3 regions of the Bacillus sp. V33-4 genome follow, and region 2 is predicted to be linked to each of the others. Evidence: riboswitches for the same ligand, from Rfam matches in the RefSeq annotation. Region 2 holds a riboswitch; each other region holds the start of a gene.
The links. A riboswitch is a leader RNA that binds a small molecule or an ion and turns the genes downstream of it on or off. The one in region 2 is predicted to bind cyclic di-GMP.

Region 1: another riboswitch for cyclic di-GMP. It lies ahead of CVD23_RS11995 (DUF5667 domain-containing protein); the one in region 2 lies ahead of CVD23_RS04550 (hypothetical protein).
Region 3: another riboswitch for cyclic di-GMP. It lies ahead of CVD23_RS18950 (hypothetical protein); the one in region 2 lies ahead of CVD23_RS04550 (hypothetical protein).

Annotation. Positions count from the first base shown of each region.
Region 1 covers NZ_PGVC01000030.1:27,626-33,466, forward strand. The annotation lists gene CVD23_RS11985 (anti-sigma-I factor RsgI family protein) at 1-290, opposite strand, end outside; gene CVD23_RS11990 (sigma-70 family RNA polymerase sigma factor) at 284-982, opposite strand; gene CVD23_RS11995 (DUF5667 domain-containing protein) at 1,129-2,655, opposite strand; cyclic di-GMP riboswitch class I at 2,719-2,804, opposite strand; gene CVD23_RS12000 (plasmid pRiA4b ORF-3 family protein) at 2,981-3,580, shown strand; gene CVD23_RS12005 (APC family permease) at 4,401-5,789, opposite strand; gene CVD23_RS12010 (acetamidase/formamidase family protein) at 5,837-5,841, opposite strand, start outside.
Region 2 covers NZ_PGVC01000010.1:43,686-49,526, reverse strand. The annotation lists gene CVD23_RS04565 (MFS transporter) at 1-369, opposite strand, end outside; gene CVD23_RS04560 (S8 family peptidase) at 701-1,963, shown strand; gene CVD23_RS04555 (helix-turn-helix transcriptional regulator) at 2,208-3,428, shown strand; gene CVD23_RS21805 (hypothetical protein) at 3,442-3,588, shown strand; cyclic di-GMP riboswitch class I at 3,765-3,847, shown strand; gene CVD23_RS04550 (hypothetical protein) at 3,972-4,223, shown strand; gene CVD23_RS04545 (LacI family DNA-binding transcriptional regulator) at 4,322-5,299, opposite strand; gene CVD23_RS04540 (GAF domain-containing sensor histidine kinase) at 5,617-5,841, shown strand, end outside.
Region 3 covers NZ_PGVC01000059.1:22,883-28,723, forward strand. The annotation lists gene CVD23_RS18925 (LytR/AlgR family response regulator transcription factor) at 1-471, shown strand, start outside; gene CVD23_RS18930 (ArsR/SmtB family transcription factor) at 879-1,214, shown strand; gene CVD23_RS18935 (cation diffusion facilitator family transporter) at 1,445-2,368, shown strand; gene CVD23_RS18940 (hypothetical protein) at 2,572-2,847, shown strand; gene CVD23_RS18945 (TerC family protein) at 3,057-3,755, shown strand; cyclic di-GMP riboswitch class I at 4,020-4,104, shown strand; gene CVD23_RS18950 (hypothetical protein) at 4,286-4,504, shown strand; gene CVD23_RS18955 (YkvS family protein) at 4,551-4,757, shown strand; gene CVD23_RS18960 (hypothetical protein) at 4,804-5,181, shown strand; gene CVD23_RS18965 (chemotaxis protein CheX) at 5,443-5,841, shown strand, end outside.

The DNA.
Region 1 (5,841 bases), on a different contig from region 2:
TCAACGGAAGGGTTAATATCAATTGCGACTACATACGAATCTTGTTGAGTCTGCGAATTGAAAAGAAAATAACCGATTACAGAGAGCACCAAAATTGCAGCAAGTGATAAATATTTAATTGGCCGGAACCGACTGGTGCTTTTTTCAGAATAGGTGTAAAGCTGGCCAATCCGAGGCACACCATCTTCAGGCCAGGGAATATTTTTAAAAATACCGCCCTCGCACATTATCACCACATATTCCTGGTTCACCTCTATAACAATTCCCTGATAGATTGTATTGTTCAGCATAATTGTTCATCTCCCGCTGGAATGCTGATATATTGAGTCAACTGGCGCCATTCCGGATGCAGCCTTAGTATGATTAACGTGATTAAATATTTTCGGTGCCTTTCGACCGTTTTAATAGAATAGCCCGTTTTTTTGCTAAAGAGTGTCGCAGGCAGGCGTTTTTTCTTCAAAAAATCCTCCACCAATTCAGGAAAGCCGACAAACTGGTGTGCCATTAAAATCATTTTATCCCTTGAATCTTTATGTTTTGGAGCATAGTGCTCCAGCTCTTCAAAAAGAATATCGAATTCGTTTAAGCTCTTCTTAAACTCCAAAATTTCCTCAATCAGTTCTTTTTCCTGTAAAGTTTGCTGGTAAGATTTAAGAGATTGCTTTTCCTCACATTCTTCATCTTGATTGAGACGATCTGCCTTTTGTTCTTTTCGAAAAAAATCGATCAGATCTCTTTTGATAAGAAGATAGGCATAATTTAAGAAGCTTCTGCCTCGCTGGCTGTTATATGTATCAATTGCACGATTAAAAGCCAGTAAGCTGACACTCGCCTCTTCTTCGCTCCAGTTAATATAACGACCGGTAATATGGCCGGCCGTATTAATGATATATGGTCGGTAATGGCGAATGATTGTTTCTCTATCTATTTCGTTCCCGTTTACCGCTGCTGAAATTAATATACCAAGCTCTGAATCTTGCAACTGACCACCCCCGAATGCCTACTAGATAATCATACTTTTAAAGTTTAAAGGGGTAAAGAAGCTTTTTAAAAGTGCTTTTAATTTTCCCGAAAAGAATTCATAAGAAAATACAAATAGAAGGAGCCAGCGGCGTGGCTCCTTTGACCTTAATTTTCTCCGTCTTCTGAATGTTCTCCTTCTTCCCCGTTTTCGTTTTTATTTTGGTTTTGTTGGTCTTTATATTGCTTTTCAGCTTGTTCTTTCGCTAATTGTTCTTGTTGTTTACGAGCTTGTTCTACTTGCTGTTTTGCTAATTTTTCTTGTTGTTTGCGAGTTTGTTCTGCTTGTTCTCTTTGCTTTTTTTCTTGCTCTGCTTGTTGCTTGCGAGCTTGTTCCTCTTTTTCCCGCTGCTGCTCTGCCAGTTCTTCTTGTCTTTCACGTTCCTGTTCAGCTGCTTCCCTGGCCGCTTGTTCCTGTTCTTTTTTACCCTTTTCTAATTCCTTTTGTTTTGAAGCAGTTTGCTCTGCTTGTTTTTTATTATTTTCTGTGTTCTCAGCTATATTATTTGAATCATTTTGCTCTTCATCATCGTCGTATTGCCCTTCGTTATCTTCTTCTTCCCTGTCGTTGGAATTTCCTTCTTCATTCTGTTCTGCCAGTTCTTCATCTGCGTCTTCTTGTAATTCTTTCAGTTCCTTTGCAACTTTTTCCTGAATTTTTTTAATTTTTTTATCAGCTTCCGCCTTGGTGATTTCACCCGTTGCGAGCTTTTCTTGAATTTTGGCAAGCTTCTCTGATGCTTCCTGCTCTATTTCCGCATATTCCTTAACTATTTCAAATTCAACCTTCTGTTTCTTAATATCTTTCAGTGATTTTTCCAATCTTTCTACCGTGGCTGTATCGTTTGATTTTTTCGCTTGTTCTATCGCCTCTTCGATTAGATCTTCTTTTTGATTAATCACTTTACCAACCAGTTTGCCCAGGTCTATATTTAACTCTTTTGCTATTTGCCCAAAGCCCATATTTTTATTCTTTAATAAATCAACAATTTCTGCTTCTGTTTTTTCGCTTTCCTCAGATAGAGCAAGAACTTTTACAATTTGTCCAAATCCCAGGCCTTCTGCACGTAGTGCTTTTACCTTTTCTGTATTTAATTCCTTAACCACGCTCGCTACTATAAAAGCTTCTTTTTTAGTAGAATTCAATTCCTCTAATTTATTGTCTGCTAATAAGTCTTCGCCAGGGATATCGAGTGCAGCAGTTTGCTCCAACTCACTTGTTAACTGATCCTTTACCTCTCCGTTCAGATCCGAATCCAATACAATCTGCGCAACCTTATCGCCCGCTTCCTGCAAGGAAACTAAGTATTCATCAATTAAGTTCGTAATATATTGATCTTGATCTGTCTCGGCTATTTCAGCTAATTCCGAAAGCCGCTCCTGAGAAAATTGAAGCAATAATTCGGTTTCCTTTACATCATTAAACGCAAAAAATAACTGCAAATCTTCAGACAGCTTATCAAAGAAATAAGTAAAACTATTGTCCGGTGTGGTACCTGCTGCAACTTGGGAAAATGGTGCGTTTACTGTATCATCAGCTGGCGCTGTGTCTCCCTCTGCATAAGCCGCAGTACTAAACAATAGGCCTCCCATGAAAACTCCGCCCGAAATGAGCCGCTTGATATTTCTGTTCATTTAACTTCTCTCCTTATAAAAAATAAGAAAAGATGAAAAAGCTATTATCTTCGTCCGCACTGGTCTGGCAGCTGGCTGACATAGGTTTTACCCCGTTAGTCCCTCTAGCTTTGCGTCGCCATTTTTCAATGGTTTTGCCTTTATCAACTTTTCTAATATTCTATACGATTCCATGTCGAAATTTGAGGGGGAAATTGGCGAAATAAAAAAATTTTTATTAACTACCGTTAAAGCAGAAGTGGGTGAATTGTTGGATTATCAGATCAAAAATATAAGAACAGGAACAAAAAAACCAAAAAGTTCTGTGCGAAAAGCAAAACCTATAATGACGTACCAATTGAAAGTATCACTAAAAGGTATCCGGCCGCCTATTTGGAGAAGGATCGAAGTGCATAGCGAGTTAACCTTCCACCAGCTGCATGAAGTGATTCAAGTATTAATGGGCTGGGAAAACTATCATTTATACAGTTTTGAATATAATGATGTTTTGATTGAGCTTCCCGAAGATGAATTAGAGACTGGGTTTTTCCTTCCTAAAATGAGGGAAACAACTGATTCACGGAAAGAAAAGCTGGGAGACTGGATCCGAACAGAAAAGGATGAATTCCTCTACACCTATGATTTCGGAGATGACTGGGAGCATATGGTGACAGTAGAAAAGATCGAGCAAGTATCTGAAAAGCTTAAATACCCTGTCTGCCTAAAAGGAAAACGCGCATGCCCACCGGAAGACGTTGGAGGTATTTACGGTTATTCAGCTCTGTTACAAGCTTTTCAAGATCAGGGGGACCGGCAACTTGATCAAGAGGAAAAGGAATACATGGAGGAGCTGCGCGAATGGTATGGACCTATTGATCCGGAGGCGTTTGACATTGATCAAGTCAACCAATCTCTTAAAAAGGTTTTGACAAACAGGAAACGATAAGAGCTTGTTTTAAGAGTGGATTGAAATTTTCCACTCTTATTTTGATCATGATAGCTTTTTCCCCCAGTCTCGTTTATGCGCACTGTCTTTTTCTGGAGAGTCTAACTTAAAGTCAACTACAAAAACCAAGTTTAGCTGAAAAAGATATAGTGGACATTAAATAAACGCCCAGTAGAGAGGTGTTATTTTGTGATCTTTTTCTGTTAAATTCTTCAAAATACCCTATTAACAAACAATATTAAACCCTTTATTCATGCAAACATACGATCATTATCGAAAATCCTGTCGTTCTTTATCGAGAACTTTTTGTTTATAGAGATTACTTATCAAGTTATTATTGGATTACTAGACAAACAGGAGGTTAAGGTAATGCCGTTATTATATATGAAAGAAATCTTTACTCCTTTAAAATTGATCGGAATTAAATTCTTCATAACAAAAGAAGGCGATAAGTATATAAAAATTTGGAATAAACCTCGAAAAAGGATTTTTAGTTAATATATTTCAATATCTACGAAAAGTATAAGGATCTTTGCTATGAGATCATTGATGATTATTGGCAAGGCCTTTTTTATTTGTCCCGCTTTCGAAATCCCCGATCTATGAAAGAAAACTCAAATTTATCAAATGTATTCTTTCAAAGGCTTCGGCTCGACTTGCTTTAAGTGTGCAATTCATATTTTTAGTCAAATAAAAAGCTAGCTTAGCAACTTGGGCCAAGCTAGCAAAAACCAAATGAATTTATTCTTCTGCCCATTTTCCACTTTAGATTCCAGGTAATAGAGAGTAAGCCCTTCTTGAATAATTCCTCCCCCGTCTCTTACTCCACATTCAAAGAAGAATCCTTCTTCACCAGCTTTAAATAAATCATATAAACTATTCCGATTGCCATCCATATAAAACCGAGTTGTTTGCTGGTTGCATCAAGGCTATACCATACGAAACCGATGATAAATAATCCGATTACCGGGAATAGCAAGTGATTTAAGTAATCTTTGCTCTTTTTCTTGCGGATAAAATAATTGATGACTGAGATATGCAAGAACAGGAATGCGGTTAATGCCCCGAAATTAACAAGAGATGCCAACCCATCGATTTTAGAAGCAAAGAACACTGTCACCACTAAAGAGATTCCTGCTACTGCAAGAGTACTGATGTATGGAGTTTGGAACTTTGGATGAATTTTAGATAGAACGCCAGGAAGCTTTTTGTCACGTGCCATGCTATATAAAATCCTGGAGATAGCTGCCTGTGCTACTAATGCATTGGCAATTCCCCATGCAAGCGCTGTAGCCAGGGTAGTTGTCCACTTCAACCAGGTACCGCCTGCAATTTCAGCAATTTGGTAAAAAGCTACATCCGCATTCTCAAATGTTGTATAGTCTGGCCAAATTAAGGCTGAAACCCATGTTTGAATAATGAATAATACCCCGACGACCAATAAGGAGAAAATAACTGCACGTCCAACAACTTTGTTTCCTCCTCTTGTTTCTTCGGACAGCGTCGATATGGCATCGAAACCAAGGAAACTTAAAACAGCAATCGACACAGCACCCATGACCATTCCGATGCTAAAATTATCACGGTCATAGAGCGGTTTAAAATTAAATTCTGCTCCATTTACGCCCTTTGAGATGGCAATGATAGCGGCAATCACAAATATCGCCAGCACAATTAATTCAAGAACAACGATCACCTTATTTGCTTTGGCCGTTATTTCAATTCCAAATACATTAATGACAGTATTAATTCCAATAAATATAAGAAGCCATACAATCATTGGGACCCCAGGCACGATATCACCTAAAGCCGCAGCGCTGACTAAATACAATAACGAAGGGATTAAGATATAATCCAGTAAGATCACCCAACCGGCAAAAAAACCGACATGTTCGTTAATCCCGCGCTGTGCATAAGAATAAACGGAACCTGCGATAGGAAAGGCTTCAGACATTCTTGCATAACTTAATGCAGTAAAAATCATTCCTATCATCCCAATTAAATATGCAAGTGCGACCATTCCATTCGAACCTTCTGCGACATATCCATAAATCCCGAACGGTGCAATTGGCACCATAAAAATAAGACCATAAATTAATAAATCCCAAAACGATAAAGACCTTTTTAACTCTTGCTTATAGCCATAATCTTCAATGTTAACGTCAATTTCTGTATTTATCTGATTGGCTTGTTGAACATTCGGATCCATCCAATCTCCCCCCCTTTATATACTCGCGTACTTTTTCACGATGAAGTTTATC
Region 2 (5,841 bases):
GGCGACATACGCCATCATCGGCGGAACCATAAAAGCAGCCCCAACACCGCCTAACAGCCTCGAGGCAAACAGCATCCAAATCTCTGTCCCGACTGCAAATATCAGCTGTGAAATAGTGAAGGCAGCGAGGCCAACAATAATTGGAAGTCTCCGTCCGTATTTATCCGACATTTCTCCAGCAATCGGTGAGAACAGGAACTGGGTCAATGCAAAAACGGCAACTAAGTAACCCATCGCCTGGCCGCCAACACCAAATTCATCAAGGAACATAGGCAATACAGGGATAATCAACCCAATACCAACCATCGCAATAAACATATTGACCATTAAAAGCACCAGCGGCGTCCGATTTTCCTTCAGCGATGACATATATCTTATCCCCTCTTTCATTGATCATTTATAAGCTTATTTTTGCCATACAGCAAAAAAACCTAATCTTTAAATTTAACTATGACCTGCAGTCATATCATGAAATTTTACTACTTCCAGTTACATTTTACAAGAAGATTATTAATTCGAAGAAACGAAATTTTCCTTGAATTTATTATTATCATATGGAAATATATAGAAAAATTCCGGATTGTCAAAAATTTTCCCAACTTTTTATTAGTGAATATAGGTTGATTTATTCAGAATATTATAAATATACTTAAATCGCAGCAGCAAATGCTGCTATTAAAATTCGAGAGGAGTATTGGGTATGAAAAAAAGAAGAATACTAGGCGCGGCAGTTTTAAGTTTAGCAATGGGTTTTTCAATGTTTTCATCGGCGGCTTTTGGACAAGCTACAGAAAAAGCAGAAAGCCAGCAATCTTATCGAGTTTTAATTCATGCTCCTGCTGTCCAAACAGCACAGGTCAAACAAATGAAAGACAAGCACGGTGCACGCTGGGATTTCGGAAGTGAGGGCTTCACAACTACTGTAAATGCCCAGCAATATCAAGCCCTGCAAAAAATTAAGAACTTAAAAGTTGAGCTTGTCCCGGAAGTTGAAATTCAGGCTACTGCACCGATTAAAGCAGCAGCAACAGTGCCAAGCGATCAGACACCTTGGGGAATTCAAGCAATCTATAACGACAGTGCCATCCAGAGAACAAGCGGCGGAAATGGAATTAAAGTGGCGGTTCTCGATACAGGTGTTAATCGAAACCATATTGATTTGGTCCAAAACGTTGAGCAATGCAAAGATTTCACGCAAACTTCACCATTAGTAAATGGCAGCTGTACAGACCGGAACGGCCACGGCACACATGTCGCCGGAACAGCTCTTGCAAATGGAGGAAGTGACGGGCTTGGCATCTACGGTGTAGCGCCGGAAGCCGAGCTTTGGGCATATAAAGTGCTCACTGACAGTGGTTCAGGATACTCTGATGACATAGCAGGAGCGATTCGCCATGTTGCAGATGAAGCAGCCCGAACAGGTTCAAAGGCAGTCATCAATATGTCACTGGGTTCTAGCGCGAAAGATACACTTATTTCAAATGCAGTTGATTACGCATATAGCAAAGGCGTGCTAGTCGTTGCTGCTGCAGGGAATTCTGGTCCGAACAGCAATACAATCGGTTACCCGGGAGCATTGGTAAACGCGGTTGCAGTCGCCGCTCTTGAAAATGTCCAGCAAAATGGCACATACCGGGTTGCCAATTTCTCATCACGAGGGAACCCGAACACAGATGGAGACTATGTGATTCAAGAACGTGATGTTGAAATTTCATCACCGGGAAGCGCTATCGAATCTACCTGGTATGATGGCAACTATAATACAATCAGCGGAACTTCAATGGCAACACCGCATGTCGCCGGACTTGCTGCGAAAATATGGTCTGCAAGCCCAACCTTAAGCCATGTGCAACTGCGTGCACAGTTGCAAAACCGCGCAAAACAGTACGACATTAAAGGCGGAACCGGTGCAGCAACAGGTGATGATTATGCATCCGGATTCGGATTTGCAAGGGTAAAATAATGTCAGGATTACCGGCTGTCGCCAGATAACTGTCTGGCAAACTAGTTTATAATAAAAGAACGCCTGGATACTTGTGATCCAGGCGTTTTTCCGATGTTTCTATTAAATTTTTCGGGGTAAACGATGGAAGTGATAAGCCCTTCTGTTCTGACCAGTTTCTTTAAATCGGCATTTTTACCACTTTTTAAGTGAATATTTTGAAAATTTTGTTATAATTATTATAAAAGCAAAGGTGGTGGCTTTGATGGAATACGGACCTTTGATTAAATTTTACCGTACGCAAAAAAAGCTGACGCTTAAGGATCTCGCCGCAGGAATTTGTTCTGTTTCGCATTTAAGCAAAATTGAACACAATTCTAAAGATGCGAACATAGAAACAATTATGCTTCTGCTAAACAGATTAAATATTAGTCTCGCTGAGATAAGTGAGCAAGAACAATTAATCGGTTTCCTCTTGAATGAACTTAAGGATAAAATTGATTTTTATCTTAAAGACGAGGCCCAGCAACTCTTTGAACAGCTCTCCGATCTGGAGAATATCATTCCTTTTTCGTCATACTTATATAAGTATGAGCTTATTAAATACAGATACCAACTATTTCAGCGATTCCTCGTCGAAGCAGAGCAGCAGCGTGATATGTTAAAGAAACAAACAAGAAATTTTTCCCAAAATGAGAACTATTTATATCAAAGCTATAATGCGTTATTTTTAATATTAAAGGGGCAGTTTAAGAAAGCGGATGAGGCATTCGACCAGCTGCTTACAGATAAGAATTCTGAGTCTGCTACAGGTGAACTTATATACCATCGGGCGCTCGTAAAAAGCTCGCTTAAGCAATCCAGCTTTGCGATCCATTACGGCAAACACGCATTACAATTATTCATGAATCAGCATAATTTTAAAAGAATTCTTCATTCATTAATGTTGCTTGGCATCAACTATACGAATTCGAAAATATATGATGAGGCGTTAAGTTGCTTTAAGCATCTGATTCGGAATGCAGAAATGTTGAATGACCAGCATCTTCTTTCGCAAATCTATCATAATATGGGGTTTCTTCAGTGGAAAATGGGTAATCTGGAGCAAGCCTTAAAATATTATAACAAAAGCTTGGCTCTACAGAGTAAACAATCGAGTCAATACTTGATCACATTGTATTCTGTCGGAGAAATCTATTATTCTTTACTAGACATGGAGCAAGCACACTTAACTTTCGATGAACTATCGCAACTGTCGGCCCAATTGAGCATAAAAAAGTATCAAATATTGGCGCGATATTATTTAACTGCTATTGATTCGAAGGAAAAATCGATTGAATATTTAGAAACTAAGGTGATTCCATACCTAGAACAGAACAGTGAGTATATGGATGATGTGAGCCATTTTTACCACCTGCTTTCATTGCATTACCGGGAAATCGGCATGCATAAAAAGGCAGTTAAATATTTAGAAAAAACCAGTTAAGGGGGAAAAATTAATGAGAAAATTGTTGGGTACTTTTTGTTCTGTTGGATTATTTGCTTTGCTGAGTCTAGGTGTAATCAGTTTAGGTGAAACGCAGCTTTCACATGCAGCTACTGAAGAACCGTCAGGACCGCCAATTCAGCCGCCTGCTATGAAGTGATATTGGCGTGCCGAAAAAAACAGCCTGAAGCGAAATGCTTCAAGGCTGTTTTTTTGTTTAAGGTTGTTTTTTTTAAAAGTAAACTAGTAAAATATGACTAAATTTGTGCGAAAATGTAAGAAATTTGCCGAAAAAGATTGAAAAAACGCACAATTGGTTTTAGTATAAAAGTAACGAAATGTTAAAGGCAAACTTATTGAAAAATAAGGACGCAAAGCCGCGAGTCTAAGGCGTAAGCTATGATAGTCGGGTTGCCAAAAAGGAACGGGTATTGCTGCTGCTGTTAAAGGTTTGTCTCCTTTAATATAAAGCATCCACCATCTTTTTTGGATGGTTTTTTTTGTTCGCCATTTTCGTGGCGGTAAATGAGAGGGAAGGCGGAGATGAAGTTGACTGTTTTGTTTGGTACGGTCGAATATTTTGAAAGAGAACTACTTGAATACACAGCGGTTATAAGCCTGAAAGAAATGGGCAAGGACTATATTTCTGCGGCCTATTCAAGATTGGAAGACGAGCTTTTAAACGATTTTATCTGTGATGATAAGGTGAAGGTAGAATGTCTGCGGAATTTGTCGGTGGCAAAGGATAGATTGGAAGACAAAATTTTTGAAACGCCGATCGGGAAGATTGTGTGAGCATTTGGCGCACCGTACGACTATCACCCAAAGAAGACTGCAATCCACTTACGATGGAACAGTCTTCTTTTGTTTTCTATTAATGGCTGGATATAACATTAAGCAGTTGAACGTACGATTAGCTTGTAAGGAAGTTCGACCTTTTCCACTTTATTGTCGTTGTCAGCAATTAATGAGAAAGCGAGGTTAAAAGCGTTTTGTCCTAGCAAAACACTGTGATGCTCAATTGTAGTAATATCAAGTACTTTTGAAATTGGGTGGTTATCGAAACCAATAACAGCTAGATCCTCCGGCACTCTAATTCCGTGTTTCCGCGCTTCGGTTACAATCCCTGCTGCAACCTGGTCACAGGCGACCAGCAATGCAGTAGGCCGGTCCTTCATGTGAAGAAGCTCATGCACGACCCTTATGCCATCTTCTATAAAGATGCATTGGTCAAACATCCAATCATTGTGAATGCTCGCTCCGATTTCTCCTAACGCATCCAGATAGGCTTTTTTTCGCTGGCGGCTGTTGAAGCTGTGCCCTCTTGCGATGCAGTAGCCAATCTTGCGATGGCCTTTCGAAATAAGATGGTCCATTCCAAGTTTAAAGCCTCCATAATGATCTATAAACACAGAAGAAATAGCGGCTCCGCGCGTATCTTCGCAGGCTACGATCGGGCCAAATTGCGAAAACGGTTCAATTTCGTCCCAACTGCTCGTTTTTGAGCAAATGATAACCCCATCAATTTGCTTCATTTTTAACAGTTGCAAAAATTTAAGCTCCTCTTCAGCCTTGTAATCTGTCTGGCACATAATAAACCGGTAATTATGCTCAAGTGCTGCACTGGCAATCCCCTGGACGATATCACCAAAGTGGGGATGGTTAATAAAAGGAAGAATCACGCCAACCGTATAACTTTTCCCTTTTGCCAGATTTACTGCGTTCAGATTTTGGATATAATCAAGCTTTTTAATTGCGTCCAAAACAGTTTTCCGCTTATCTTCCTTCACGTACGGGTGATTATTCAAGACGCGGGAAACCGTCGTAACTGATACACCGGCGATTTTTGCCACTTCCTTGATATTGGCCACTTCCGGTCCTCCTCTTGAAATTTTTCCATTAAGATCACTTTAAATGTATCATAAACACTTATAAAGCAGGAACCATTCTTGCCTTAAGTCCCTGCAGTTGATAAAACTTTTGTACTATAAAAGATAACCCGTTCGATGAATAGTAAAGATGGTCAGTCTTTGCCATAATGAACACCAACAAAATCCTTTAGGGGATTTGGCCCAGCATTGGTCAGCGGCTCTGCCATTCGACCAGTCTGGGTTTTTTAATTTGTGTTTTATTGCTGATATCGATAGAATCAATTTAACAGAATATTCATGATAAAGGGGGTGTCGGTGTGAGTAGCCTGGCACTTTTTGAAAAAAGGGAAAGTTATTCGAAGCTGTTTCTTTCGGCCATTTCGCTTCTTGGCTGGGTAACCGTTCTTTGCCAGTTGTTTTATTTTGATCGACCAACAGATTTGGTTCCTATGCTGCTGCTGATTGTATTTTTATTCATAAGCGAATACTATCCAATGCCTGTTTGGAGAGGCTTTACCGCAATTACCTTCCCGCTCGTTTAC
Region 3 (5,841 bases), on a different contig from region 2:
GACATCTCAGCAACGGATTACGTGATAAAGCCAATAGATACAACACGATTTTTTAAAGCTCTTGAGAAGGCCAAAAAATTAGTGCAAATGCAAAAAGACGTTTCAACAATGACAAATGACTCAAAGAAAACGTTAACAGTTAGAACGATGAACGCTCACCTATATTTACCGGTCGATGATATATTATTTGTTGAAAAGGAAGGAAGAAAAACGGTTATATATACAGGTTATGATCGGTTTGAAACAAACGAATCGCTGCAGGAACTTGAAGTTCGATTACAACCTGTCTTTTTTAAAACACATCGTTCCTTCCTGGTTAATTTGGAAAAAATCATCAAAATAGAAGTAATGGGTGAGTCCTACATTGCTCATTTTTCGAATTTCAATAAAACCGCCCATATCTCAAAACTAAAGATCCAGGAGGTTCAAAATTATTTCAAACAGATTTTACAAGACGATGAAACTCCTTAATTGTGTTTTTAGTGCCGTTTATTGCAACTCATTTAACATTCATTGCTATGAATAACGATGGGTTGTTTTTTTTGTTCATCAACAGCACTTGCATTGATGGCAGAAGAACTGCAGGATATGTTGAAGAAATTTAAAATATAAGAAACTAAAAAGTGCGTTGCCTAAGATTTAGGCAACGCACTTTTTCGAAAGGCCCAGTAGTGTTATCATTCTTAATGACTGTTCTATTTGTTGTTCAAGCTATCTGTCTCTAATAGCATTCAATAATAAATGAGGGCAAAAACGTGAAAAATTTGTTATTCCCATGCTGATGCCACAATCATTGCTGCAGCGTGTTCCGCTGAACATCAACAGCAGCGGTTTTCTATGTTATAATAATTGGCAAAAGAATTCCGCCGAGGTGGACCATGGAAAGATCCGAAAAAAGTGAAATAAACAACGAGCGTTTTGAAGATTCTTTAGATGAAGAAACATTATTTATTGTTTCTCAAACTTTCAAAGCCTTATCAGACCCTACAAGAATAAAAATTCTTCATTTGTTGTACCAAAAACAGCATGCCGTTAATGAAATAGCTGAAAACCTGAACATGCTCCAGTCTGCCGTTTCACATCAATTAAGATTTCTTAAAAATTTGCGACTGGTGAAGTCCCGCCGGGAAGGTACCACGATGATTTACTCATGTAATGACGAGCACGTTATGAATGTCTTAAAGCAAACGATTGATCACGCACGACATCATTAATCATATTAACAGCCCTTAGAGAAGCTTTTCAGTTAAGCTTTTCTTTTTTATGCTTTTCTATTCAGTGGTTAAAGCTTTTTTGTTCAAACGATACGCTGTTAAAACGCTAAGGATCAAGGGGGATAATGCGAAAAGAATTGTGGTATTGTACAAAAAACAGTTGCGATAAAATCGGGATTGCATATATAATATATATGAGCATATACTCATATATAGAAAGAAGGGTTCTTATGGGTCACCACCATGGCCATTCTCACGGACACGGACATTCTCATGGGCAGACAAAAAATAAAAAAGCTTTATTTTTATCTTTTTTATTAATCGCAACCTTCATGTTTGTTGAGGTAATTGGCGGAATTTTAACGAATAGCCTCGCTTTACTTTCGGATGCAGGTCACATGCTTAGCGATGCAGCGGCACTGGGATTAAGCTTTTTTGCCATAAAACTAGGTGAAAGGCAGGCAACCAGAACCAAGTCATTCGGGTATAGACGATTTGAGATCATTGCAGCTGCCTTAAATGGGTTAACTCTGATTCTTATTTCGCTCTATATTTTTAATGAAGCAATTCAAAGATTTCTTGATCCTCCTGAAGTGCAAAGCTTAGGGATGTTAACCATCGCATTTACTGGATTATTGGTAAACATAGTAGCTGCATGGATACTAATGAGAGCTGATAAAGATGAAAACTTAAACGTGAGAAGTGCCTTTCTTCATGTAATAGGTGACATGGTCGGTTCGGTTGGAGCTATCGTCGCTGCACTGCTCATCTATTTCCTTGGATGGGGGATTGCCGACCCGATTGCCAGCGTCATTGTTGCGGTTCTTGTTCTTGTTAGCGGTTGGAGAGTGATGAAAGACTCTATACATGTATTGATGGAAGGGACACCAATACAGATTGAAGCAGAAAAAGTAAAAGCCACTTTATTAACTATTCCTAATGTCAATCAAGTTCATGATTTGCATATATGGTCGATCACTTCAGGGATGCCGATGCTCAGCTGCCACATTGCCATTGATGCAGACGGTGTCCATGATACGGTTTTGCTCCAGGCACAGTCGATCCTCCATGATGATTTTGGAATCGAACACAGCACGTTACAGGTTGAAAACGAAGAAACAGGCTGTCCAAATCATCATGGAAGTTGTAATTAAATCATTCTAAGGGGCACTCAACGTCAGTTTACATGACTTTATGGGGTGACCCCTTTTACGGGTTAAAATGGATTCAGCTCTAACTTGAGATATTTTTGAAGATTAATTAACAAGCATTCGTAAAAAGAATAATTAGCCTCTCAGTAAGTAAACCCTATCACTGTGTGAAAAAATGTAGCGAAAAATGAAAAGGAGCGAACAATATGCAATATCAATTGGGTGATACTTTTATTACAAAGGAAGACCTTGAATTAAATAACGGTGTTGTCAAAAAGGGGTCCACTGGCGTAATCGATGAAATCCAATCGGATCATGATTATGATGATGGTGGACAGCCCGTACCGTACCGGATTTGGTTTAGTCATTTCAATCACTACAAAGTGAATGACACGAATGATCCAAATCCAAGGGAAACCTATTATTGGTTTAATGACAGGGACATTGAACAATATATGGAAAAGGTCGTAAATCTCCATTAAAATACGAATGGCTAAAACAATAGATATAATTACCAAAACCGGCATACAGTTGAACTGTAGCCGGTTTTAGCTTTCACTACATCACCTTTTATAAAATATGTACGATCTACCGATAAACCAACCTGAGAATGTTCTTTCGAAATTTCGGTTTAAAATGTTGAAATAGATAAAAACTAGGGCAGTAGAACTTATCACAATTTGTCAGGGGGATGACAGTGGAATTCTTGGGAATGGAACTATCAACACTTATAAAAGTCATAGGTGTAGATCTGATCTTAAGCGGAGATAATGCAATCGTTATTGCGCTGGCCGCTCGAAATGTACCACCCGAACATCGGAGAAAAGCGATATTTTGGGGTACACTGGGCGCGATCATTTTACGGTTAATTTTCGCTGCAATTATTGTCTGGTTATTGGGAATACCTTTTATATCTTTCATTGGTGGACTCTTATTGCTTCAGATTGCTTATAAGTTGCTAGCCGGAAAAGAAAAAGAACACAAAGCCGGTGGCGCAACAGTGGCAGCGGCTGTGAGAACGATCATTATCGCAGATGCCGTAATGTCCCTTGACAATGTCTTGGCATTAGCGGGTGTCGCACATGGATTCGTCCCGATTTTGGTTGGTATTTTAATTTCTATTCCAATCATTGTTTGGGGCAGCCAGCTATTATTGCGCGTAATGGAAAAATTCCCGTTCATCATTTATGCTGGTGCCGGGCTGTTGGCATATACTGCGGGAGAAATGATGATTGAAGACGAAACAATAGAAGCATTTCTTCATTCTGTCGTTCCCGGCTTAGTCGACGAGATCCACACGTGGCTTCCAATTGTCTTAGTCATTTTAGTGGTAGGTGTTGGGTATTTTAGAAGAAGGGACAATCTTCTCAAAACTACTGATGTTATTTAAATATGTTTACATAGCGTCAGTGCGAAAAAAGGACTGACACAGTTGTTTATTGACAGACTGTCGGGAAATTGGTAGAAGTAATTGATTCCCGAACAGGATTAACGAAAAAATAGAAGGTCGGATTGAGTTTTGTAAGGATATTCCGGCGAAATTTAATTATCATATAAATGAATCCTAAGGCATGAGTATAATTACCTATTTTTGTTATAAAATGGCGAAAAATGTTGAAATTTCCCTTCTAAAGTTTTACTATCATATTAATCAAATGTAAAACGGCAAACTTGTTGAAAGACAAGGACGCAAAGCCACGAGTCTAAGGTCATCGTACTAGGATAGTCGGGTTGCCAAAAAGTTCGGGAAAAATCATCGGTAAATGGTGCTTGAAAACCATTTATACAACAAGTCCACCAACTTTTTCGGTGGATTTTTTTGTATAAAAATTTAAGCGAGGCTTACGGGTACAATTATTCAATTTACGTAACTTCTTAGTTTTAAAGCTTAAAGAATCATAGGTGAGGAAGCGATGATAAATGGAGTTAATTAATTGTATTCAATGTCATGAAATATTTGTACATTCCGGAACAGCCGAACAGCTTTGCGCTAAATGCGCCCAACAGGAGAGCGTATTACTTCGCGAAGTAAAACATTATTTAAGACGTAAACCAAAAGCAACGATCCTGGAAATACAAGAGGATTTAAATATCCCTTCAAATATCGTTATACGCTGGAAAAAAGAAAATCGGATTTGAATTTATGAATGCAACATTAACACATAAAAAAGGGAGAGAGTTAGTGGTGGAAAGAATAAAATCGGGAAAAGCGAAGAAAGGCGACACGATTCTTTTTGAACGAAAAGATACTTCATGTGAAGGCGAAGTGTTTCTTGTCAGGGAAAACAGTGTACTGGTTGAAATTTCACGGGAAGCTGCCCGAATTTTTGGATACGAGACTCCAAATACAGTGGTGGGACATGGGAATTATATGATTATTAAGAAAGTATAGTCAAGCCAAAGTAGCCAGGTTAACAAGAAATAGAGGAGAAGAGATCATGCAGCTTTCTGAGTTAATTTCGAAAATAAATAAAAGTGTAGAGGATCTGGATCTTATTTCAACAAGAAAGCTTATCGAAGCCAACATAACAATTCTTAATCAGAATAAAAATCTCCTGAAAAGTAATGCCAGGGAATTACTCGAATTCTTAACTAATAGTTTGGATAATGAAGATAAACCACTGACACGCCAGGAATTGGGGGCTATCAATTCAATAAACGCTTACGCCTCAAGATTTGACGTGAGAGGGCTGAAGATTAGTATAAAGGATAAAGCGCAATTGCTGTTGCGCAAAGATGTCATTCTTTACCTGAATTCTGATGCTAAAATTTTATTAGAGGGACTAGGAGCTATAACAAAAGACGACCAGCAATGAGGTCGTTTTTTTTATGGGGATTTTTCTTTCTATTATTTTCATGAGGAAACAGCTGTAGCTGCCCAATCTCTTGCCCAGCTGGCAGAGGAGCTGAACCAGTCGGTATCCGGTTTTAAAGTGAACTAAATATGATAGAATAATAGATAGTTGACCCCAATCCGATGAATGAAGGATTGGGGTTGCCTAATTGAATAGAGGTAGTGTATTGTCGATAGCTCTATATGAGCGTCAAATATTTATTAATTGGAGGAAATACACAGAATGAATCTTACACAATCCCAGCCGGTTTCCATACTTATGGATGGTATGCTTTCGTCATTAGACCATGTCGTTCCCGTCCCCTATGAAAAAGGAAGCCCGCAAAGTCTGGAAAACTATCTAAACCTTCAATTTGGTGTGTTAATCGGACTTACAGGTGATCTGAAAGGAAAGATTATTTATAAAGGTGATCAGGAGTTATTCGGTTCACTTGGAGAAGCCATGTATGGGATGCCGATGGAGGGAGAGATGTTGAAATCTTTTGCCGGTGAACTTGGTAATATGATCTCAGGAGGGTTATGCGCAAACGTATTTCAACAGGGAATTTCACTGGATATCACATCTCCGACGATCATGGAAGGGGATTCCAAAATATCAGGTTTTAAGAAGGGAATCCAGTTT